2 regions of the Stenotrophomonas sp. STEN054 genome follow, and region 2 is predicted to be linked to the other one. Evidence: predicted binding sites of a transcription regulator. Region 2 holds the regulator's gene; the other holds the start of a gene.

Region 1 (9,311 bases), on a different contig from region 2:
GGAGCGCGAGCAGACCCAGACGCAGCGCCAGCAGCAGGAGATGGATCTGCAGACAAGGGACAACCCATCCATGCGCATGGGCTAGGCGCCATGGCGACGTAACCGAAGCCTCACGCCGCCTTTGCAACTCCGCGTGCGGCCATTGCTAAGTTCGCTTGCAACCCATTCAAGGAACCCAGCAATGACCCGGAAGTCCCCGCTTGTCCTGCTCGGCCTCTGCCTGACCCCAGCGCTGGCCATTGCCCAATCCGACCGCCAGGTGGCCGAAGACATGGTTACCCGTGCCGCCAACGTCTGCCCTGGGCACAGCACCGAGCGCACCGCGCCTACCGTGAAGAAGGTGCCGGTGGGCGCGCTGCGGGTGATGCTCGACCGCGGCCTGGTGATGTGCCCGGACCGCCGGCTGGATGCTTCGGCGCCGGCGGTGTTCTATGGGCGTGTGGGGGTGTTCGGGTGGAACCCGGACGTACCGGCGGCTGCGACGGTCGTTGTGGCGAAGATCGACCAGATGACCCGCAAGGATGAGTACCCGGTGGAGACGCTGGTGTGGGATGCGAAGGGCACGGCGTTGACCCAGCAGACCGTGCCGGCGTTCGAACCGCGGCCGGGTGCGGCGGTGTTGTACAAGGTGCGCTGAGCGTAGCGCGTGTCTCCAGGTAGTTGCCCACCTTGGTGGGCGCTGTTGCTCGCACGCGCGGTGACAGAACCGTGTCCACCAAGGTGGGCACCTACCAGAGCAGTACAAGGTGGGCGGCCGACACCTTCAGATCCTCAGCGTAAGCACCGTGCCGTCGCCATCGGCACTGGTAACACTCAACGTGCCACCGTGGGCCTTGGCGATCTGTGAGGCGATGTAGAGGCCGAGCCCGAGGCCAGGGTCCAGGCGTCGCTCCTGCGGCCGCGAGAACGGCTCGAACAGCTGTGCCAGCTGCGCCTCAGGGATGACGCCCTGGTTGGCGACGCTGATCTCGATGCCGGCGCCGTCGCTGTGCCCACGCACCCGGATCGGCTGATCAGGCGTACCGTGCACGGCGGCGTTGATGACCAGGTTGGCCAGCAACTGGCACAGCCGCGCCGCGTCGCACATGAACGTCGATGGCAACTGCAGGTCGACCTCGCAGACGCGCTGCGGATAGGGGCGCATGGCCTCCCGGCAGGCCATGGCGAGGATCCCGGACAGGTCCGACCACGGTTCCAGCTTCAGCGCGATGCCGGTGCCGAGCCGGCCCCGTGCGAAATCCAGGGTGACATCGATCAGCTCGGCGATGCGGTCGGCACTGTCGTTGATATGGCCCAGCACCTTCTGCTGCGAATCGGTCAGCGCGCCAAAGCCCAGCAGATCGACACCGGCGCGGATGGCCTGCACGGGGTTGCGCAGATCGTGCGCCAGTACGCCGATGAATTCCTCGCGCTGCTTGGCCACCCGCTGCAGCTCGGCATTGGACTGCTCGAACTCGATCAGTTGCCGGCTGACCGACGCGCCGTGCGCCTTCAGTCCATTGATCATGCGGGTATCGGCATCGTGGCAACGGATGGCATCGATCTGCGCCGCCACCATCTCAGCCAGTGCGCCCAGCGACTGTACCCGCTCCGGGTCCAGCGGCCGCGGCTCCGGGTCCAGCGTGCACAAGGTGCCAAAGATGGAGCCGTCTTCGAGCAGCAGCGGCACGGAGATGAAGCTGCGGAAGCCATACAGCCCAGGCAGAGGGCTGCACTTGTACTCAGGATGCGCCAGGAAATCACTGAACCAGACCGGCGTGCGTGTCGCGCGCACGTCCTTGCAGAAAGTGTTGTTCACATCAAGGTGCATGCCGCTTGAGATACCCAGGCCTGCGCTATCGATGCTCTGGATGGACCGGGCGGACGTGTCGGTCACCTCAGCCACCAGCGCCACCCGCATGCCGGTCAGCGCGCATGCCAGGTCCAGCGAGGGCCGGAAATCAATTCGGGAAGGCATGAGGGATCCGGGCAGACTGCAGTGTGCAACCAGTATAGCGAGCGCTACCGCAGTTTCATCACGCCTTCGCGGCTGAATCCTCACACTCCAGCCCCCTCCCAGACCGCAAGGCATGCCGTGATCAGCAGTACGCTCCTCCAGACCTTCTCCGCCTCCAGTCAGGCCGATGCCCGTTTGCTGCGCACCCGGTTCGGCCAGGCGGAAACCTACCTGGGCTGCTGCGTAACCGGCATAGAGCATGGCAGGCCGGTATTTGACCTGACCGGCGAGCAGATGCTGGATGCGCTGTTCGAGCGCGCCGGGCAGGTGAAGGTGGTGGTGCTGGGCAGCGCTTTCGAGTGCCCCATCCGTTTCCATCAGGAACTGCAGCAGGTGCCAGCCGATACCGCGCTGTGTTTCGCATTTGGCGATGGCGCAACGCTGGAGGAGGCGTTGCCGCTGCTGCGCCCGCAGTACACCGGCGGCGTGCTGGAGCGCTGCGGCTCGCTGGAGGGTGTCGGCGTGGCTGAACTGGTGGCCGCACGCGCTGCGTGATCGCGAGCAAAGTCAGTCAGGCCAGCTCGACGCTACCGGGCGGGAAGTGCTGCTGCGAAGCGTTCGCTGAACGCTTCAGCTGTCATCGGGCGGGCCAGAGCGAAGCCCTGGATTTCATCGCAACCCAGCGCCTGCAGCCGTGCAACCTGCTCGGCGCTCTCCACGCCTTCGGCCACCGCCGCATGACCCAGCCGCTGCGCCAGGCCGATGATCGCTTCCACTTTCAGCGCCGCACGAGGGTCCACACACAGGCGGTCGATCACCGTCTTGTCCAGCTTCAGCGTGCTGATCGGCAGCTCGGTGAGGTAGCCGAAGTTGCTGTAGCCGCTGCCAAAATCATCCACGGCGATGCGCAGCCCCGCGTCCGCCATCTGCCGAAGCTGCCGGCCGGCAGGTGAGTCCACGCGCAGCCACTGGCTCTCGGTGATTTCCACTTCGATGTCCGCGCAGGAGAGCCCTTTCTGTTCGATCGCGCGGATCAATCGCAGTGCTGCGTCTTCCTCGGCCATGTCGCGGGCAGTGTAGTTGATCGACAGCGTCAGCTTGATGCCCGCTGCGCGCCAGGCCGCACACTGGTCCAGTGCCTGGTCGACCACCCAGCGGGTGATGCCCTGCATGACCGCCGTGCGTTCGAAGACCGGGATGAACTCGGCCGGACTGACCGCGCCCAGCTGCGGGTGGTTCCAGCGGATCAGCACCTCGGCCGCCACCGGCATCAGGTCCGAGGCCCGGAAGCGCGGCTGGTAGACCAGGTGGAACTGTTTTTCCTGTAGTGCCTCGCGCGCATCGGTGGCCAGCCGGTAGCCCCGCCGCGTGCGCGCATCGCGGGTCTCGGAATACCAGCGGAACACCGAGCGGCTGTTGATGGCGGCGTTCAACCCCACCAGCATGCGGCGGATGGCCTCGTCGGCGTTGTGCTGGCCCAGGGTGATGCAGCAGATGCCGGCATGGAACGAGGGCGCCATTGGCACCTGCGCGGCCATCAGCGGTCGGGTCAGTCGCTCCTGCAGCTCAACGACCAGATCCTCCAGTGCCTTGGACGAGGACAGCTCGACCACGAATGCAAACCGCGCCACGCCCACGTGGTAGACCTCGGCCATGCCCTCGAGCGCCACGCAGAGCCGCACGCCGATACGACGGATCAGCGTTTCCAGCGGTGCCATGCCCAGCACCTGGCCGGCTTCTGTGGCGGTGGTCGCATCGAAGACGTCGATCAGCACCGCATGCAGGAAAGTATCCGGTTCGCGCTCGGCATGGGCGGCGAAATCCAGGGCGAACTGATGTCGGTCGGGCAGGCCGCTGACCGGATCCCGGCGGCCGCTCAGGGCGCGCAGCTCCAGTTCGTTCATCGCAGCGCTGGCCAGGGTCTGCAGCTGCCGACGCTCCGCTTCGGAGAACTGCCGGGGAGCGTCGTCCATGATGCAGAACGCGCCGATGGCAACGCCATTACGGGCAACCAGCGGTGCACCGGCATAGAAGCGAAGCTGCGCTGGACCGGTCACCAGCGGATTGCTGGCGTGGCGTAGGTGCGCGCGCAGGTCATCAATCACCAGCGTATCGGCGGATCCAATCGTCGAGGCGCAGATCGAATCGCGGATATGGGTCTGGGTGACGGCCAGGCCCTTGCGCGAAACCAGCCGTTGGCGATCGACCTCCAGCAGCGAAACGAACGCCACGGGCACGTTGAAGGCGTGGGTGGCGAGCTCGGTAAGATCGTCGAGGGCGGCACCGGAGACGGCGCCCAGGGCATTGAGTCCGGCCAGAGTGGAGAGGCGTTCTTGTTCGGGGGAGGGCATCAGGACCACATCAGAACGTAGTGCAGGTAGCAGGGGAAGGGGGCAGGCCGTCGGCCGCTGAATGCTTCAGGCCTGCCGCGCGATGCTAGGCCGCGCGCCTGAGTGCGCCGGTCGCCTGTGCCGAGACGCGGAACACGGCCGCCGCCTGGTCCAGGTCTGCCGCCTGCCCGGCCATGGCGCGGGCCGCGGCGCTGGCTTCCTCCACCAGCGCGGCGTTCTGCTGGGTGGCCTCATCCATCTGCGCGATGGTCTGGTTGACCTGTTCGATGCCGGCCGCCTGCTCGACGCTGGCCTGGGCGATCTGCTGCACCAGATGCCCGGTCTGGCCCGCGGCGTCGGTCAGCTGGCCGATGGCGGCCTCGGTCTGGCGGGCGATGCAGATGCCGGCTTCGACCCGGCCGGTGGATTCATCGATCAGCGCCTTGATGTCCTTGGCCGAGGCCGCCGCGCGCTGGGCCAGCGTGCGCACTTCACTGGCCACCACCGCAAAGCCGCGGCCCTGTTCGCCGGCGCGCGCCGCCTCGACCGCGGCATTGAGGGCGAGAATGTTGGTCTGGAACGCGATGCCATCGATCAGGCTGACCATCTCGCCGATCCGCAGCGACGAGGCATTGATCTGCCCCATCACCCGCACCACGTCCTGCACTGCTTGGGCGGTCTGCTGCAGGGCGTCGCCCGCGCTGCGCGAGGCCGCATCGGCCTGCTGTGCGTGCTCGGCATTCTGGCGCACGGTGGAGGTGAGTTCCTCCATCGAGGCAGCAGTTTCTTCCAGGTTGGCGGCCTGGCTCTCGGTACGCCGTGACAGGTCGGCGTTGCCCGCGGCAATCTCATCGGACGCGCTGGCGATCGCCCCGGAAGCTTCCTGGATGCGGCGGATGATGCCCGCCAGATTCTCCGCAGTGCGGTTGGTGTCGCGCTGCATGGTGGCGAACACACCCTGGAAGTCGCCTTCGATACGGCGGGTCAGATCGCCTTCGGCCATGGCACCGAGCACCTTGGACAACGCACCGAGACTGCCGTCAGCGGTGGCCATCAGGCGGTTGAGGTCTTCAATCATGCGACGGAAATCGTGACGGTATTCTGCGGCATCGCCACGCACGCTGAAGTCGCCGGCGGCGGCCGCCGCCGCCAGGCGCTGGATGTCCTGATTGATCGCGTGCAGGCTGGCCTTGGCCGCATCCATCGATTCGTGCAGGATCGCACGGCTGCCCGGCAGGCGTCGTGCGTCCCGGCTCAGGTCCCCCTGCGCGTACTGGTTGAGCACTTCGATGGCATCGACGATCGCATCCAGATGCTCGAACACCATCGTGTTCATGCCCTGCGCCAGTTCGCCGTAGACACCGGGGAAATCAACCGGCATGCGGTGGCTGATGTCCTCGGCGGCATGCTTGCCGATCATCAGCTGGGTCTGCTGCGAGAAGCGCTGCAGCAGGCCGACCATGCCGTCGGTGGCGCGCAGCATCTGGCCCACTTCGTCGGGGCTGTCGTCCTGGTGGCGGACGCTGAGGTCACCACGGGTGACCGCATTGATCGACGCCTGCACCTGCGCCAGCGGGCGAGTCAGGCTGCGCGAGATCAGCCACGCCGCGATGACGCCCAGGCCCAGGCTGAGCATGCCGAACAGGCTGAGCAGCGTCGTGGTCCTTGCGGCCAGCGCCCGCATGTCCTGTGCGGCCTCTTCGACCAGTTTCTGCTGCAGATCGGCAAACTCGGCGAGCGCCGCGTTCCAGTCGGCGGCGGCGGGTCCAGCGCGGGTCAGCAGCTGCGTGCTGGCAGCGTCGAAGTCACCTGCCTGCATCGCTGCATCCAGATCGCGGTTGAGTGCCATGGTGGCCTGCTGCTTCTGGGCGACCTTGCCACGCATCGTTTCGGCCAGCGGGCTGCTCGCCGGGCGCTCGGTGAAGTGGGCCCAGATCTGGTCATAGCGCGCCGACATCGCGTGCGCCTTGGCCAGATCGGCCTCCAGGCCCTGACCACGCTTGATCAGCATGTCGCGGCGCAGGAGCAGCAGCTCCTTGTTGATGATGAGCATGTCGTACAGCTCACCCATGCGGGTCACGCGCACGTTGACCGCGTTGTCGAACTGTTGGCGCTGCTGGTAGTTGCTGTGCAGGGCGATCGCAAGAATGGTGGCGATCAGAAGGAGCAGGATGGAAAAGCCCGCAGTGAGGCGGGTGCCAACCTTGAAGCGGCGCAGTGTGTTCAATTTGTGAAATCCGGTAGTCGTTGTAGGCCCGACTGCCGGGCGTGTCTGCGCAGGAGAGAGTCCCGGCAAGCAGTACGACGATAGCGGCGGCGCAGGCTGAAGCTTTAGCGCCGCGGTTCGGATTTTTTCGGGGACGCCCGTGTATCAGGCAATGCAGAGCAGAAACACCGCCGACAGCGCGAGCATCAGCACGAATACGCGCCGGCTCAGGGCCAGGCAGGCGAGGCCGGCCGCCAGTGCCCAAGCGCCCAGCAGGACGCAGGCCAGCAGCCACAGGCCCATGCCCATCAGCGAGCCGGACACCACGCCGGACATCGCCAGTGCTTTGAACAGGCCCACGCCGAGCACGCTGCCGAGCATTCCTGCCTGCAGGGCGACGGCATCATGACGGGCAGGGGCAGGGCGGTGATGCATGGGCTGCACTGTGCAGGACGCCACATCCACGCCATGTGTTTTTTGCGGTTCAGCGCAAGGGGTGAGAGCGGTCGGATCCTTTCCATAGGAAAGGGCTCTGACCCCGGATCTCCAATCAGGCGCCCCTGGCCTGTCGCTCACGCATCGTCATCCAGCGCGTCGCCGTCCCAATCGGGCAGCGCCTCGTCGGCACGCATGGCGTCGGGGTCTACCGGCTCCAGCAGGGTATAGTCATCGCGACGCGCATCGCGGATACCCAGGCCGACATAGGCAGCCTCCAGGGCTGCGGTATGCGCGTGCCGTCGCAGCTGCGCTGGCATGGTCAGCTCCCCCCTCAGCCAGGCCGCCGCGGCCGCGGGTTCCACAAACACCGGCCCATCGGCAGACAGCGGGGCCGGGATCGCCGGGTTGCCATCGGTCAGGATCGAAAACGTGTCGCGCGAGTCGCCGGTCTCGTCCTGCCAGTGCTCCCATAAACCGGCCGCCAGCAGCGCCAACCCATCCTGGCGCTGGACGAACATCGGCCACGGTGGCCGTCGTTGCCGGTCCCATTTGAAATACCCGGTCATCGGCACGATGCAGCGCCGCTTGCTCCAGGCATCGGCAAAGATGCGGCTGCGCGGGGCGCGTTCCAGCCGCGCGGTCACGGTGGTATAGGGCGTGGAGGGTTGCTTCGACCAGCGCGGCACCAGACCCCACTGCATCTCCGCAACGACTGTCGTGCCCTCAGCGTCGGTGGCGCCGGCCGCCCAGACCCAGGCGTGTCCGTCCTTGCCGACGTTGTAGCGTTCATCCGCCGTTGCCAGCATTGCTGATACATCACCGGGCAGGGCAGTGGGGAAGCTGTCCACGTCCACGAAGGCCTGCACGAAACGCCGCATGCCCGCTCCGTCGCCGCCTCAGCGCGACGGATGTGCCTGAAGCACGTCGCGTCCGCGCGGGGTCAGGTCGATATCGCCGTCTTCCGCCTGCACGGCAAGGCCTGCCGAGACCGCCCAGCTGGCGGCGTCACTGTCCACCTGCTCCGCATCTGCAATGGCCTGCAGGATCCGGCGCTCTGCTCCGGTCAGCGATGCCTCCATGTTCATACGCCCAGCACGCGCGGCAGCTGCCAGTCGGCCACACGCGCATTGCTCACTGCCTGGTGGCAACCGCAGTCGTCACAGCGGAACAGGGTGCCGCCGGGGAGGTGCAGCAGGTTGCCTTCGGTGGACGAGGTCGTGGCATCGCAGTGGTTGCAGGTCACCGTCAGCGACGTGATGCGTTCAACCCCGCCGGCCATGTTGAAGACGGCTTCGAAGGCGCGAATGGCGAAATGACCGGTGTCCGACATGAGGGAAGGGGTGCCAGGGAGAAGGTGTATTCATCGTCACACTTTCACCTGTGACGGCACCGTCAGCCCGATGCGGTGGCAAGGTCAAATCCAGCCGCGTGGCCGCAGCCCCCGTCTGTGGCAAGGGCTGTGTTGCAGGACCTCAAGCCGCCTTGCGGCGGCGGTCAACCAGCATCGACACGCCCCACAGCAGCAGGCCACCGATGGCGGTGGCGGCACCGACATAGCCGGTGGTGGCCGGACTGAAGCCGGCGCTGATGGCCATACCACCGAGCCATGGGCCCAGCGCGTTGGCGGTGTTGAACGCCGCATGGTTGGAGGCGGCGGCCAGTGTCTGCGCCTCGCCGGCCACGTCCATCAGGCGGGTCTGCAGCACGGCGGCCAGCGCACCCATGGTGCCCACGGTGATGATCATCGGGCCGATGGTCCACACCGACTGCGCGGCCAGCGGGTACAGCAGCAGCATCACAATGGACCACACCAGCACGACGGCAGCGGCGTTGAAGTGGAACTTGTCCACCAGCCAGCCGCCGGCGATGTTGCCGATGATCGCGCCGATGCCGAACACGCCCACGGCCAGCGGCATCCACGACTCGGCCACGCCGGTCACCTGCACCAGGGTCGGCGCCAGGTAGGTGAAGACACAGAACATGCCGGCAAAGCCGACCGCGCCGATGCCAAGCGCCAGCCACACCTGGGTGGTGTTGAACGCGCGCAGCTCACGCATCGGCGAGGTACGCACCTCGTCCGGGTCGGGCAGCAGGAAGCGGGCGATCATCACCACTGTGGCGATGGCCAGCACGCTGACCAGGGCGAAGGCGGTGCGCCAGCTCAGCTGCTGGCCCAGCCAGGTGGTCAGCGGGTTGCCGATCAGGATCGCGATGGACAGGCCCAGCAGCACCCGCGACATCGCCTGGCCACGCTGGCCGGCAGGGCTGATGGCCGCGGCTACCAGCATCGCCACGCCGAAGTAGGCGCCATGCGGCAGACCGGCGACGAAGCGCGCGATCAGCATCGTGCCGTAGTTGGGCGCCAGGGCGCTGGCCAGGTTGCCCACTGCGTAGAAGCCCA
Region 2 (9,311 bases):
TCAGTCGATCGGCGATGCTGTTGAGCTGGCGCTCGGCGCGCGCGATCTGTTCCTGGTTGTGCACAGAGACCGGCATGCGCATCTGCGAGGCCATCGCCGGCAGCAGGGTGGGGTCGTGGGTGGGCGCGGGTGCGGACGGACCGATCTTCGTGCCCGACTTGATTACAGAGGGGCTGTCCCAGCCGCCGCCCTGCACCTGCTTGTTGCCCACCTGCACCGGGTTGATGGTGCGCGGCGCACCGCCGAAGGCATCGGTCAGGGCATCGGCCATGATCCGGTACTTGCCCTCGTTGACCGAGGAAATGGCATACATGACCACGAAGAAGGCGAGCAGCAACGTCATCAGGTCGGCATAGGGGATGGCCCATGCCTCGTGATTGGCGTGCTCTTCGTGGTGCTTGCGGCGGGCCATGTCAGTGCAGGAAGCCGGTGAGGTTGGTTTCGATGTTGCGCGGGTTCTCGCCCTGGGCGATCGAGATCAGGCCTTCGATGACCATTTCGCGATCGCGGGTGGTGTGCGCGATCACGCCCTTCAGCTTGGCGGCGATGGGCAGGAACAGCAGGTTGGCCGAGGCGATGCCGTAAATGGTTGCGGTGAACGCGGCGGCGATGCCGTGGCCCAGCTTGCTGGGGTCGGCCAGGTTCTTCATCACTGCGATCAGGCCCAGCACGGCGCCGATGATGCCCAGGGTCGGTGCATAGATGCCCATTGCCTCGAAGACCTTGGCCGCGGCCTGGTCCTGGTGTTCCTGGCCGCTCAGTTCGATTTCCAGCATGTGCCGGATCGATTCCGGCTCCACGCCATCGACCAGCAGCTGCAGGCCCTTGCGCAGGAACGGGTCGCGCTGTGCTTCCACCTGCGATTCCAGGCCCAGCAGGCCCTGGCGGCGGGCGATGTTGCTCCACTCGACGATCTGCTTGATCAGTTCGTGGCGATCGCTGTGCGGCGGGCGCACGACCCAGCGCACGATCTTGAAGGCGTGCTTGAACACCGCCGGGGCGGTGTGCAGCAGGATTGACGCCACGGTGCCGACGATCACGATCACGAAGGCGGCAGGCGACCACAGCGAAGCCAGGCCGGCGCCTTTCAGGATGCTGCCGCCGACCAATGAGGCCAGGGCGAGAAAGAGTCCAATAAGGCTGAGTCTATCCATGGGTCCGGTATCGGCTTGTGTGAATGGGACTTGAGACACCGGTAGATCGTGTACAGACGGTAGTCACAGTTTTCGGGTTGCCGGGCCATGACCGGCGGGGCTTCAGCGCAGGCCGTCCACGTCCAGGATCAGGGCCATGCGACCATCGCCGATCAACGTTGCACCGGCGTAACCGCGCAGGCCGCGCAGGGCCTTGGGCAGCGGCTTGATCACCACTTCCTCGCGGCCGCGCACCTGGTCCACGACCAGGCCGAAGCGGGCTTCGCCGGCCTGCAGCACCACGATGGTCAGCAGGGTGGAGGCGGCCGGCGTCACATCCAGCCACTGGCGCAGGTCGACCAGCGGCAGGGTGTGCGAGCGGCGGTCCAGCACCGCACGGCCATCGAACCAGCCCAGCGAGGTGCGCGGTGCGTGCAGCACTTCCATCACGCGGGCCAGCGGCAGGGCGTAGACATCCTCGCCGGCCTGCACCAGCAGGGTCGGCAGGATGGCCAGGGTGAGTGGTACGCGGATCAGGAAGCGGCTGCCGCGGCCCAGTTCGGACTGGATCTGGATCTGGCCGCTCAGTTCGCGGATGCGCGACTGCACCACGTCCATGCCGACGCCGCGGCCCGAAATATCGGTGACCTGCTGCTTGGTCGAGAAGCCGGGCAGGAACACCAGGTGCAGGCATTCCTCACTGCTCAGGCGTGCGGCGGCTTCCGGATCGATCAGGCCCTTCTCGCGCGCCTTGGCGCGCAGCTTTTCCGGATCGATGCCGGCGCCGTCGTCCTGCACTTCGATGCTGACGTAGTCGCCTTCCTGCTGTGCCGACAGGCGCACATGGCCCATCCGCGGCTTGCCCTGGGCTTCACGCAGGTCGGGCATTTCCACGCCGTGGTCGATGGCGTTGCGCACCAGGTGCACCAGCGGGTCGGCCAGCGCTTCGACCAGGTTGCGGTCCAGTTCGGTCTCGGCGCCGATCAGCTCCAGGTCCACTTCCTTCTGCAGCGAACGGGCGACGTCGCGCGCCACCTTCGGGAAGCGCGAGAACACCTTGCCGACCGGCTGCATGCGGGTGCGCATGACCGCCGACTGCAGGCGCGCGGTGGCGATGTCCAGCGTCGAAACGGCGCGGTCCAGCTCTTCGTCGCGCAGGCGGGTGCGCAGGGTCTTGAGCCGGTTCCGTGACAGCACCAGTTCGCCGATCAGGTTGACGATGGCGTCCAGGCGCTTGGTATCCACGCGCACGGTGTGTTCGGCTTCGGCCACCGGCTTGTTCGCCGCCGGCTTGGCCGGCGCACGCGGAGCAGGTGCCGTTGCCGGCGGGGCCGCGACCGGCACCGCGGCCACCGGCTTGGCGCCGGGCACGGCACCGCCATGCAGCTGGTCGAGCAGGGCTTCGAACTCCTCCTCGCTGATCAGGCCGTCGTCAGCTTTCTTCGGCGGTGCGACCGCGGTCGGGGCGTTGCCGCCGTGCAGCTGGTCGAGCAGTGCCTCGAACTCGTCGTCGGTGATCAGGTCGCCACCTGCAGCAGGCGCGGCCGCCGTGGCGGCGCTAGCGGCGGGGCTCGCGCCACCGTGCACGTCGAACTGGGCGATCAGTTCCGGCGGCGCGTAGCCGGGTTCAGTGCCGGACGACACCGCGTCGAGCATCGACTGCAGATAGTCCAGTGACTGCTGGGCGGCATCGAAGTGATGGGCCTGCAGCACGGCCTGGCCGGCACGCGCGGCGCCCAGCGCTTCTTCCGCCGCATGGCACAGCTCGACCATGGCGGTGATGCCGAGAAAGCCGGCGCCACCCTTCAGCGTGTGGTAACCACGGAAGACCGCGTTGAGCTGGTCGTTGTCCTGCGGTGCCTGTTCCAGCGACACCAGCTGTTCGCCCAGGCGATCCAGGATTTCCTGCGCCTCGATGATGAAATCGGCAGTGATGTCGTCGGCAACCGCGCTCATGCTTACAGCCCCAGGTCCGACAGGAGGTCGTCGGCGTCGTTCTGCGAGACCGCGTGGCGGTCCAGTCCCTTCAGTGCCGGCCCGGCAAGTTCCGGGTCGGTGCGATGCTGTTCCGGCGGCAGGCCGAGCGCGCCGAAGCCTTCGTGCACGCGGCGGACGATGCCGACCACGCGACGGATGATCTGCCCGGTCAGGTCCTGGTAGCTCTGGGTCAGGGCGATCTCGGTCAGGTTGTGGCGGATGCGCTCAAGCTGTTCGTCCTGGCCCGGCTGCAGGCCATCGGCGCGCAGCTGTTCGGTCAGGGCGCGGCATTCCTCGGCCAGGTCCAGGGTGCGGTGGGTGGCCTGTTCGGTCATCGCCACGACGTGGTCCAGGCGTGCGCAGGCATCGTCCAGCTCGCCGGCCTCGTCGGGCACGGTCGGCAGTTCGCCCAGGGCCTGGCCCAGCTCGCGGGCCAGCCGGGAAAGGCCGCTCATCATCGGCTGGGTGCGCGCGGCCACCAGGCTGTCGATGCGCTGGCGCCAGGCGGTCTCGTCACCCGACTCCAATGCATCCAGGGCCTCCTGCAGGCGCAGGGCGAGGGCGCTTCTGTCGACCTGGGCGTCCATCAGGCGCTCGCTGCCAGGCGTTCGAAGATCTTGCCGAGCTTCTCTTCCAGGGTCTGCGCGGTGAACGGCTTGATGATGTAGCCGTTGACGCCGCTCTGGGCCGCTTCGATGATCTGCTCGCGCTTGGCTTCGGCGGTCACCATCAGCACCGGCAACGTCTTCAGCTTTGCATCGGCGCGGATCGCCTTGAGAAGCTCGATGCCGGTCATCACCGGCATGTTCCAGTCGGTGACCACGAAATCGAACGGCTGGCTCTGCAGCAACGACAGCGCGGCATGCCCGTCCTCGGCTTCGGCGGTGTTGGTGAAGCCCAGATCGCCCAGCAGGTTCTTGACGATACGACGCATGGTCGAGAAATCGTCAACGATCAGGATGCGCATGTTCTTGTTCAAAGCAGAGTTCCTTTGTTGTTCATTGCGGGCGGCCGGGGGCAGCCGCCTCGCGCATGTTCATTGCTCGAGGCCGGCGTCGGCCGCCTCGAAGACCTTCAACCGGCCGCGCAGGCGCAGCACGGCCTGGCCGTGGATCTGGCAGACCCGCGATTCGCTCACGCCGAGCACCGCGCCGATCTCCTTCAGGTTCAGCTCCTGCTCGTAGTACAGCGACAGCACCAGCTGTTCGCGCTCGGGCAGGTGGCCGATGGCCTTGCCCAGTTCGCGGCCGAATTCACCGCGTTCCAGCACCTGCTGCGGGGTTGGTCCGCCCTGGGCGACGGTGTCCAGCTCGCCCTGGTCCTCGATGCGCGATTCCAGGCTCAGCACCTGGCCACGCGAGGCGTCTTCCATCAGGCGCAGGTACTCGGGCAGGGGCATGTCCATCGCCGCGGCCACCTCGGTGGCGCTGGCGGCGCGGCCGCTGCTCTGTTCCAGGCGGCGGATGGTAGCGGCGGCGTCGCGGGCACGGCGGTGCACCGAGCGCGGCACCCAGTCACCACGGCGGATCTCGTCGATCATCGAGCCACGGATGCGGATCGAGGCATAGGTCTCGAACGACGCGCCCTGGTCGGCGTCATAGCTGCGCGAGGCTTCGATCAGGCCCATCATGCCGGCCTGGATCAGGTCGTCCACCTCGACGCTGGCTGGCAGGCGTGCCGCCAGGTGGTGGGCGATGCGGCGCACCAGATCGGAGTGCTGGGCGATGACATCGGTCGCGCTGGCGCGCTGGACTTCCTTGTACTGGGCTGCACCTTTCATACGGTCACCCCACGCTGCTTGAGGATGCGTTCGAGGAAGAACTCGACGCCGCCACGCGGTTCGGTCGGCGCCTGCCAGCGGGCGGTGCGGCGGGCGATCTCGGTGATCGCCAGCGCGGCCGGGCTCGACGGGTAGGCCTTGACCACCGGCTGCTGGCGCTGCACCGACAGCCGCAGCCAGTCATCCTGCGGCACGCAGCCCAGGTAGTTCAGCGAGACATCGGCGAGGAACTTCTCGCAGACGCGGGTCAGCTTTTCGTACAGCACGCGGCCCTCGTTGGGGTCACGCACCATGTTGGCCACCACCTGGATGCGGTCCACGCCACGTTCGCGCGAGAGCACCTTGATCAACGCGTAGGCGTCGGTGATCGAGGCCGGCTCATCGCAGACCACCACCACGGTGTCCTGCGCGGCCTGGCAGAAGGTCAGTACGCCATCGGTGATGCCGGCAGCGGTGTCCACCACCATGATGTCCAGCTCGCGTTCAAGTTCGGAGAACACGTTGACCAGGCCGACGTGCTCGGCCGGGGCCAGTTCGGCCATGTGCCGGCGGCCCGAGGCGGCCGGGACCACCAGTACTCCGTTGGGGCCCTCGATGATCACGTCGTCCAGGCTGCAGCGGCCGGCCACCAGGTCAGCCAGGGTGAACTTAGGGTTCAGTCCGAGGATGACGTCGATGTTGGCCAGGCCCAGGTCGGCGTCCAGCAGCAGGGTGCGCTTGCCCATGCCCGCCAGAGCCACGGCCAGGTTGGCCGACACGTTGGTCTTGCCCACGCCGCCCTTGCCGCCGCTCACCGCGATGGTGCGGACAGGGCCGAGCGGCTCGCTGCGGGTCGCCGACAGCGGGAAGGTATTGGTCAGCTTGGCGTACTCACGCGACGGCATGGTTCAACTCCGGGTTGCAGGGCATATCGGCCGCTCGGCGCAAATCTTCAAGGCGAAGTACGAGATTGGCTGCACTGGCCCGGTGCAGGTCCTCCGGGACGTCCTGGCCATCGGTCACCCAGGTGATCGGCAGCGAGTGGTCGACGGCCACCGAAAGGGCGTTGCCGAAGCGGCCGGTCTCGTCCAGCTTGCTCAGCACCAGGCCCTGCAGGTTGGCCGCGCCGAAGCGGCGGACGACCTCGTCCATGTCGCCGAAGCTGGTATTGGCCGGCAGCACCAGCAGGGTGCGCACCTGGCGCGCGGCCCTCAGCCACTGCAGCTGGGCGGCCAGGGCACGGTCGCGCGGGCCGAGGCCGGCGGTGTCGATCAGTACCAGCTTGTAGTCCTGCAGGCGCTCCAGCAGCTGGTCGAGGTCGGTGCCGCTGTTGGCCTCGTGGACGGCGATGCCGAGCTGGCGGCCGTAGCCGTACAGCTGCTCACGGGCGCCGATGCGCATCGTGTCGGTGGTCACAAGGGCGACGTCACGCGGAGCATGCTTTTCAGCGAAGCGCGAGGCCAGCTTGGCGATGGTGGTGGTCTTGCCGGCACCGGTCGGGCCCACCAGGGCGATCACGCCGCCTTCTTCCAGCGGGTCGACCGGTGCGATCGGCAGCTTGCGCGAGATCAGCCCCAGCATCAGGCCGCGGCCGCGGTGGGCCTCGGTCTCCAGCGGGATCTGCATGGCCACGTCGCGCGACAGGCCGGCATCGAAGCCGTACTCGTCCATCAGGTCCAGAGCGGTGGCACGCACCGCGCTGCCGCGCAGGCGCTCATCAGTGAAGCGGTTCATCTCGCGCTCGATGACTTGGCGCATGCCGGCCACTTCGTGGCGCAGCTGGCGGATCTCGCCGTCATCGGCAGCGACCATGGTCAGTGCCGGGGCCGGGGCCAGCTGGGGCGCCGGCGCCGGGGTCGGCAGGGTGTCGGCCAGCGGCGCCATATCGTTGGCGGGCATTTCCGCCGCCGGCGCTTCGATGGGGGCGACCACGGCTGCCGGTGCGACTGCGGCTTCGACCGGGTGAGCGTCGGCGACCGGGGCCGGCAGCGGCGGCGGCAGGGCGGCGGCTTCTTCCTCCAGCGGCGGGTCGATCAGGAAGCGGGCGCGGTTGATCGGCGCGGCGGCGACCACGGCAGCGCTGGCCGGCGGTGCCACGATGGCGTCGGCGTACGGGGCGAAGATCGCCTCCGGCAGTGCCGATTCGCTGACGCTGGCGCGGGCCAGGGTGGCGGCGAAGCCGGTGCTGCCGCGGGTGGGCACGATCTCGTCGGCGCTGTCCAGGGTGCGGCCGGTGGCGCCGACGGCGGCGCGGGCGAGGGCGGCGACGGCCGAGGTGGTGGCGGCCACCGGCTCGGCGGCCGGGGTCGCGGTGCGGCGGCGGGTCACCGCAGCGATCACGGCGTCGGCGGCGGTGCGCGGCTTCGGCGGCGGCGGCGGGGCGATCTCGCGGCGCGAGGCTTCCAGTGCTCGCTGCACGGCGCTCTCGTCGTAATGGGCGGCGGCGACGATCTCCACGCCTTCCTCGATCCGGCGGTTGGACAGGATCACGGCGTCGGGGCCATGTTCCTTGCGCACCAGGTTCATGGCCGAGCGCATGTCGGCGGCGACGAATCGTTTGATTTTCATGCTGTGGTCACGGGACGAAGTCGGCGGAGTGGCAGTCGAGGAACGCGGGTGGTCGGTGGTCTGCACGGTTCGGGTTCCCCTTGGAATCTGTCGTGTATTGCGGTTTGAACGTGGTGTCTGTTTTCTGGCGCGTGGAAGGCGGGCGTCAGCTGATCGTTCCGACCAGTTTCAGGCGCTTGTCTTCCGGCACCTCGCTGTAGGCCAGGACCGACAGCGACGGAACGCTGTGGCGGACCAGGCGGGCCAGCGCGGCGCGCACCGGACCCGGTACCAGCACCACCGCCGGCTCGTTTCGCGCTTCCTGCTTGCTGACACATTCGGACAGGCTCTGGTGCAGTCGCTCTGCGAGTCCGGGTTCCAGCGCGGCGCCGTTGCCCTGGGTAGACTCCTGCAAGACACGTTCCAATTGCGGGTTGAGCGTGAACACCGGCAGCTCCGCCGACATTCCGGCGATCTCCTGCACGATGAAGCGGCCAAGAGCGGTGCGCACGGCAGCGGTCAGCGTGGCCGGGTCCTGGCTCATGGGGGCGTGCTCGACCAGCGCTTCGGCGATCTTGCGCAGCTGGCGGATCGGAATGCGCTCGACCAGCAGGTTCTGCAGCACGCGCACCACCGCCGACAGCGGCAGCGCCTTCGGTGTCAGATCTTCGACGAGCTTGGGCGCGCTCTTGCCCAGGTTGGCCAGCAGGTGCTGCACTTCTTCGTGGCCCAGCAGTTCCGGCGCATGCTCGCGGATCAGGTGCGACAGGTGCGTGGCGACCACGGTGGCCGGGTCGACCACGGTGTAGCCCATGGTTTCGGCCTGGGCACGCTGGTGCGGCTGGATCCAGGTGGCATCCAGGCCGAACGCGGGGTCCTTGCCGGCGATGCCTTCCAGCGGCCCCAGCGCGCTGCCCGGGTCCAGCGCCAGTTCGCGGTCGGGGTGGATGTCGGCGGTGGCCACCGGCACGCCGTGCACCAGGACGCGGTAGCCGTTGGCCGGCAGTTCCAGGTTGTCGCGGATGTGCACGGACGGGATCAGGAAGCCCACGTCCTGGGTCAGCTTGCGGCGCACGCCCTTGATGCGCGCCATCAGCTCGCCGCCCTGGTTGGCATCCACCAGCGGGATCAGCCGGTAGCCCACTTCCAGGCCCAGCGGATCGACCGGGCGCAGCTCGTCCCAGCTCAGTTCGGCGGTGGGTGCGGCGGCCGGGCGGCCGAGGGCATTCAACGGGCCGGCTTCAGCGGCGGCAGCAGCCGGATCGGCCGCCGGTGCCTGGCTCTTGCGGTACAGCTTCCAGGCGATGAAGCCGAGGATCGCGGCCAGCGTCAGGAAAGCGACGTTGGGCATGCCGGGGACCACGCCGACCAGGCCGAGGATGCCGGCGGTGATCGCCAGTGCGCGGTACTGGCCGAACACCTGGCCGGTCATGGCCTGGGCCATGTCCTGCGAGCGCGAGGCGCGGGTAACCAGCATCGCCACGGCGCTGGAGATCAGCAGGGCCGGCAGCTGCGCCACCAGGCCGTCACCGATGGACAGCAGGGTGTAGGTGGCGGCGGCATCGCCGAACGGCATGCCATGCTGCAGCACGCCCACCGCCAGGCCGCCGAGCATGTTGATGAACAGGATCAGGATGCCGGCGATGGCGTCGCCGCGGATGAATTTGCTGGCGCCGTCCATCGCACCGTAGAAGTCGGCTTCCTCGCGGACCTCTTCACGGCGGGCCTTGGCTTCTTCACGCGTCAGCAAACCGGCGTTCAGATCGGCGTCGATGGCCATCTGCTTGCCAGGCATGGCGTCGAGGATGAAGCGCGCGGTCACTTCCGAGACGCGCCCGGCGCCCTTGGTGATGACCACGAAGTTGATGATGGTCAGGATCGCGAAGACCACGATG

Evidence for each region. Region 2 encodes FliA, which starts transcription of late flagellar genes. Its sites were predicted from a motif close to TAAAGTTTNNCNNNCNNNGGCCGATAA; they were not measured.
Region 1: the regulator FliA is predicted to act here: its motif matches at 6,574-6,600, upstream of AC1VXD_RS16005 (methyl-accepting chemotaxis protein).

What each region holds. Positions count from the first base shown of each region.
Region 1 is NZ_JBXFWG010000046.1:9,157-18,467, forward strand. It holds gene AC1VXD_RS15980 (XVIPCD domain-containing protein) at 1-85, shown strand, start outside; gene AC1VXD_RS15985 (hypothetical protein) at 182-637, shown strand; gene AC1VXD_RS15990 (GAF domain-containing sensor histidine kinase) at 764-1,957, opposite strand; gene AC1VXD_RS15995 (hypothetical protein) at 2,075-2,491, shown strand; gene AC1VXD_RS16000 (EAL domain-containing protein) at 2,524-4,287, opposite strand; gene AC1VXD_RS16005 (methyl-accepting chemotaxis protein) at 4,373-6,493, opposite strand; gene AC1VXD_RS16010 (hypothetical protein) at 6,638-6,907, opposite strand; gene AC1VXD_RS16015 (SOS response-associated peptidase) at 7,045-7,788, opposite strand; gene AC1VXD_RS16020 (hypothetical protein) at 7,807-7,989, opposite strand; gene AC1VXD_RS16025 (hypothetical protein) at 7,992-8,240, opposite strand; gene AC1VXD_RS16030 (MFS transporter) at 8,383-9,311, opposite strand, start outside.
Region 2 is NZ_JBXFWG010000012.1:72,477-81,787, reverse strand. It holds gene motD (flagellar motor protein MotD) at 1-412, opposite strand, end outside; gene AC1VXD_RS06970 (flagellar motor protein) at 414-1,154, opposite strand; gene AC1VXD_RS06965 (chemotaxis protein CheA) at 1,257-3,089, opposite strand; gene AC1VXD_RS06960 (protein phosphatase CheZ) at 3,092-3,697, opposite strand; gene cheY (chemotaxis response regulator CheY) at 3,697-4,089, opposite strand; gene AC1VXD_RS06950 (RNA polymerase sigma factor FliA) at 4,147-4,890, opposite strand; gene AC1VXD_RS06945 (MinD/ParA family ATP-binding protein) at 4,887-5,774, opposite strand; gene flhF (flagellar biosynthesis GTPase FlhF) at 5,761-7,437, opposite strand; gene flhA (flagellar biosynthesis protein FlhA) at 7,583-9,311, opposite strand, start outside.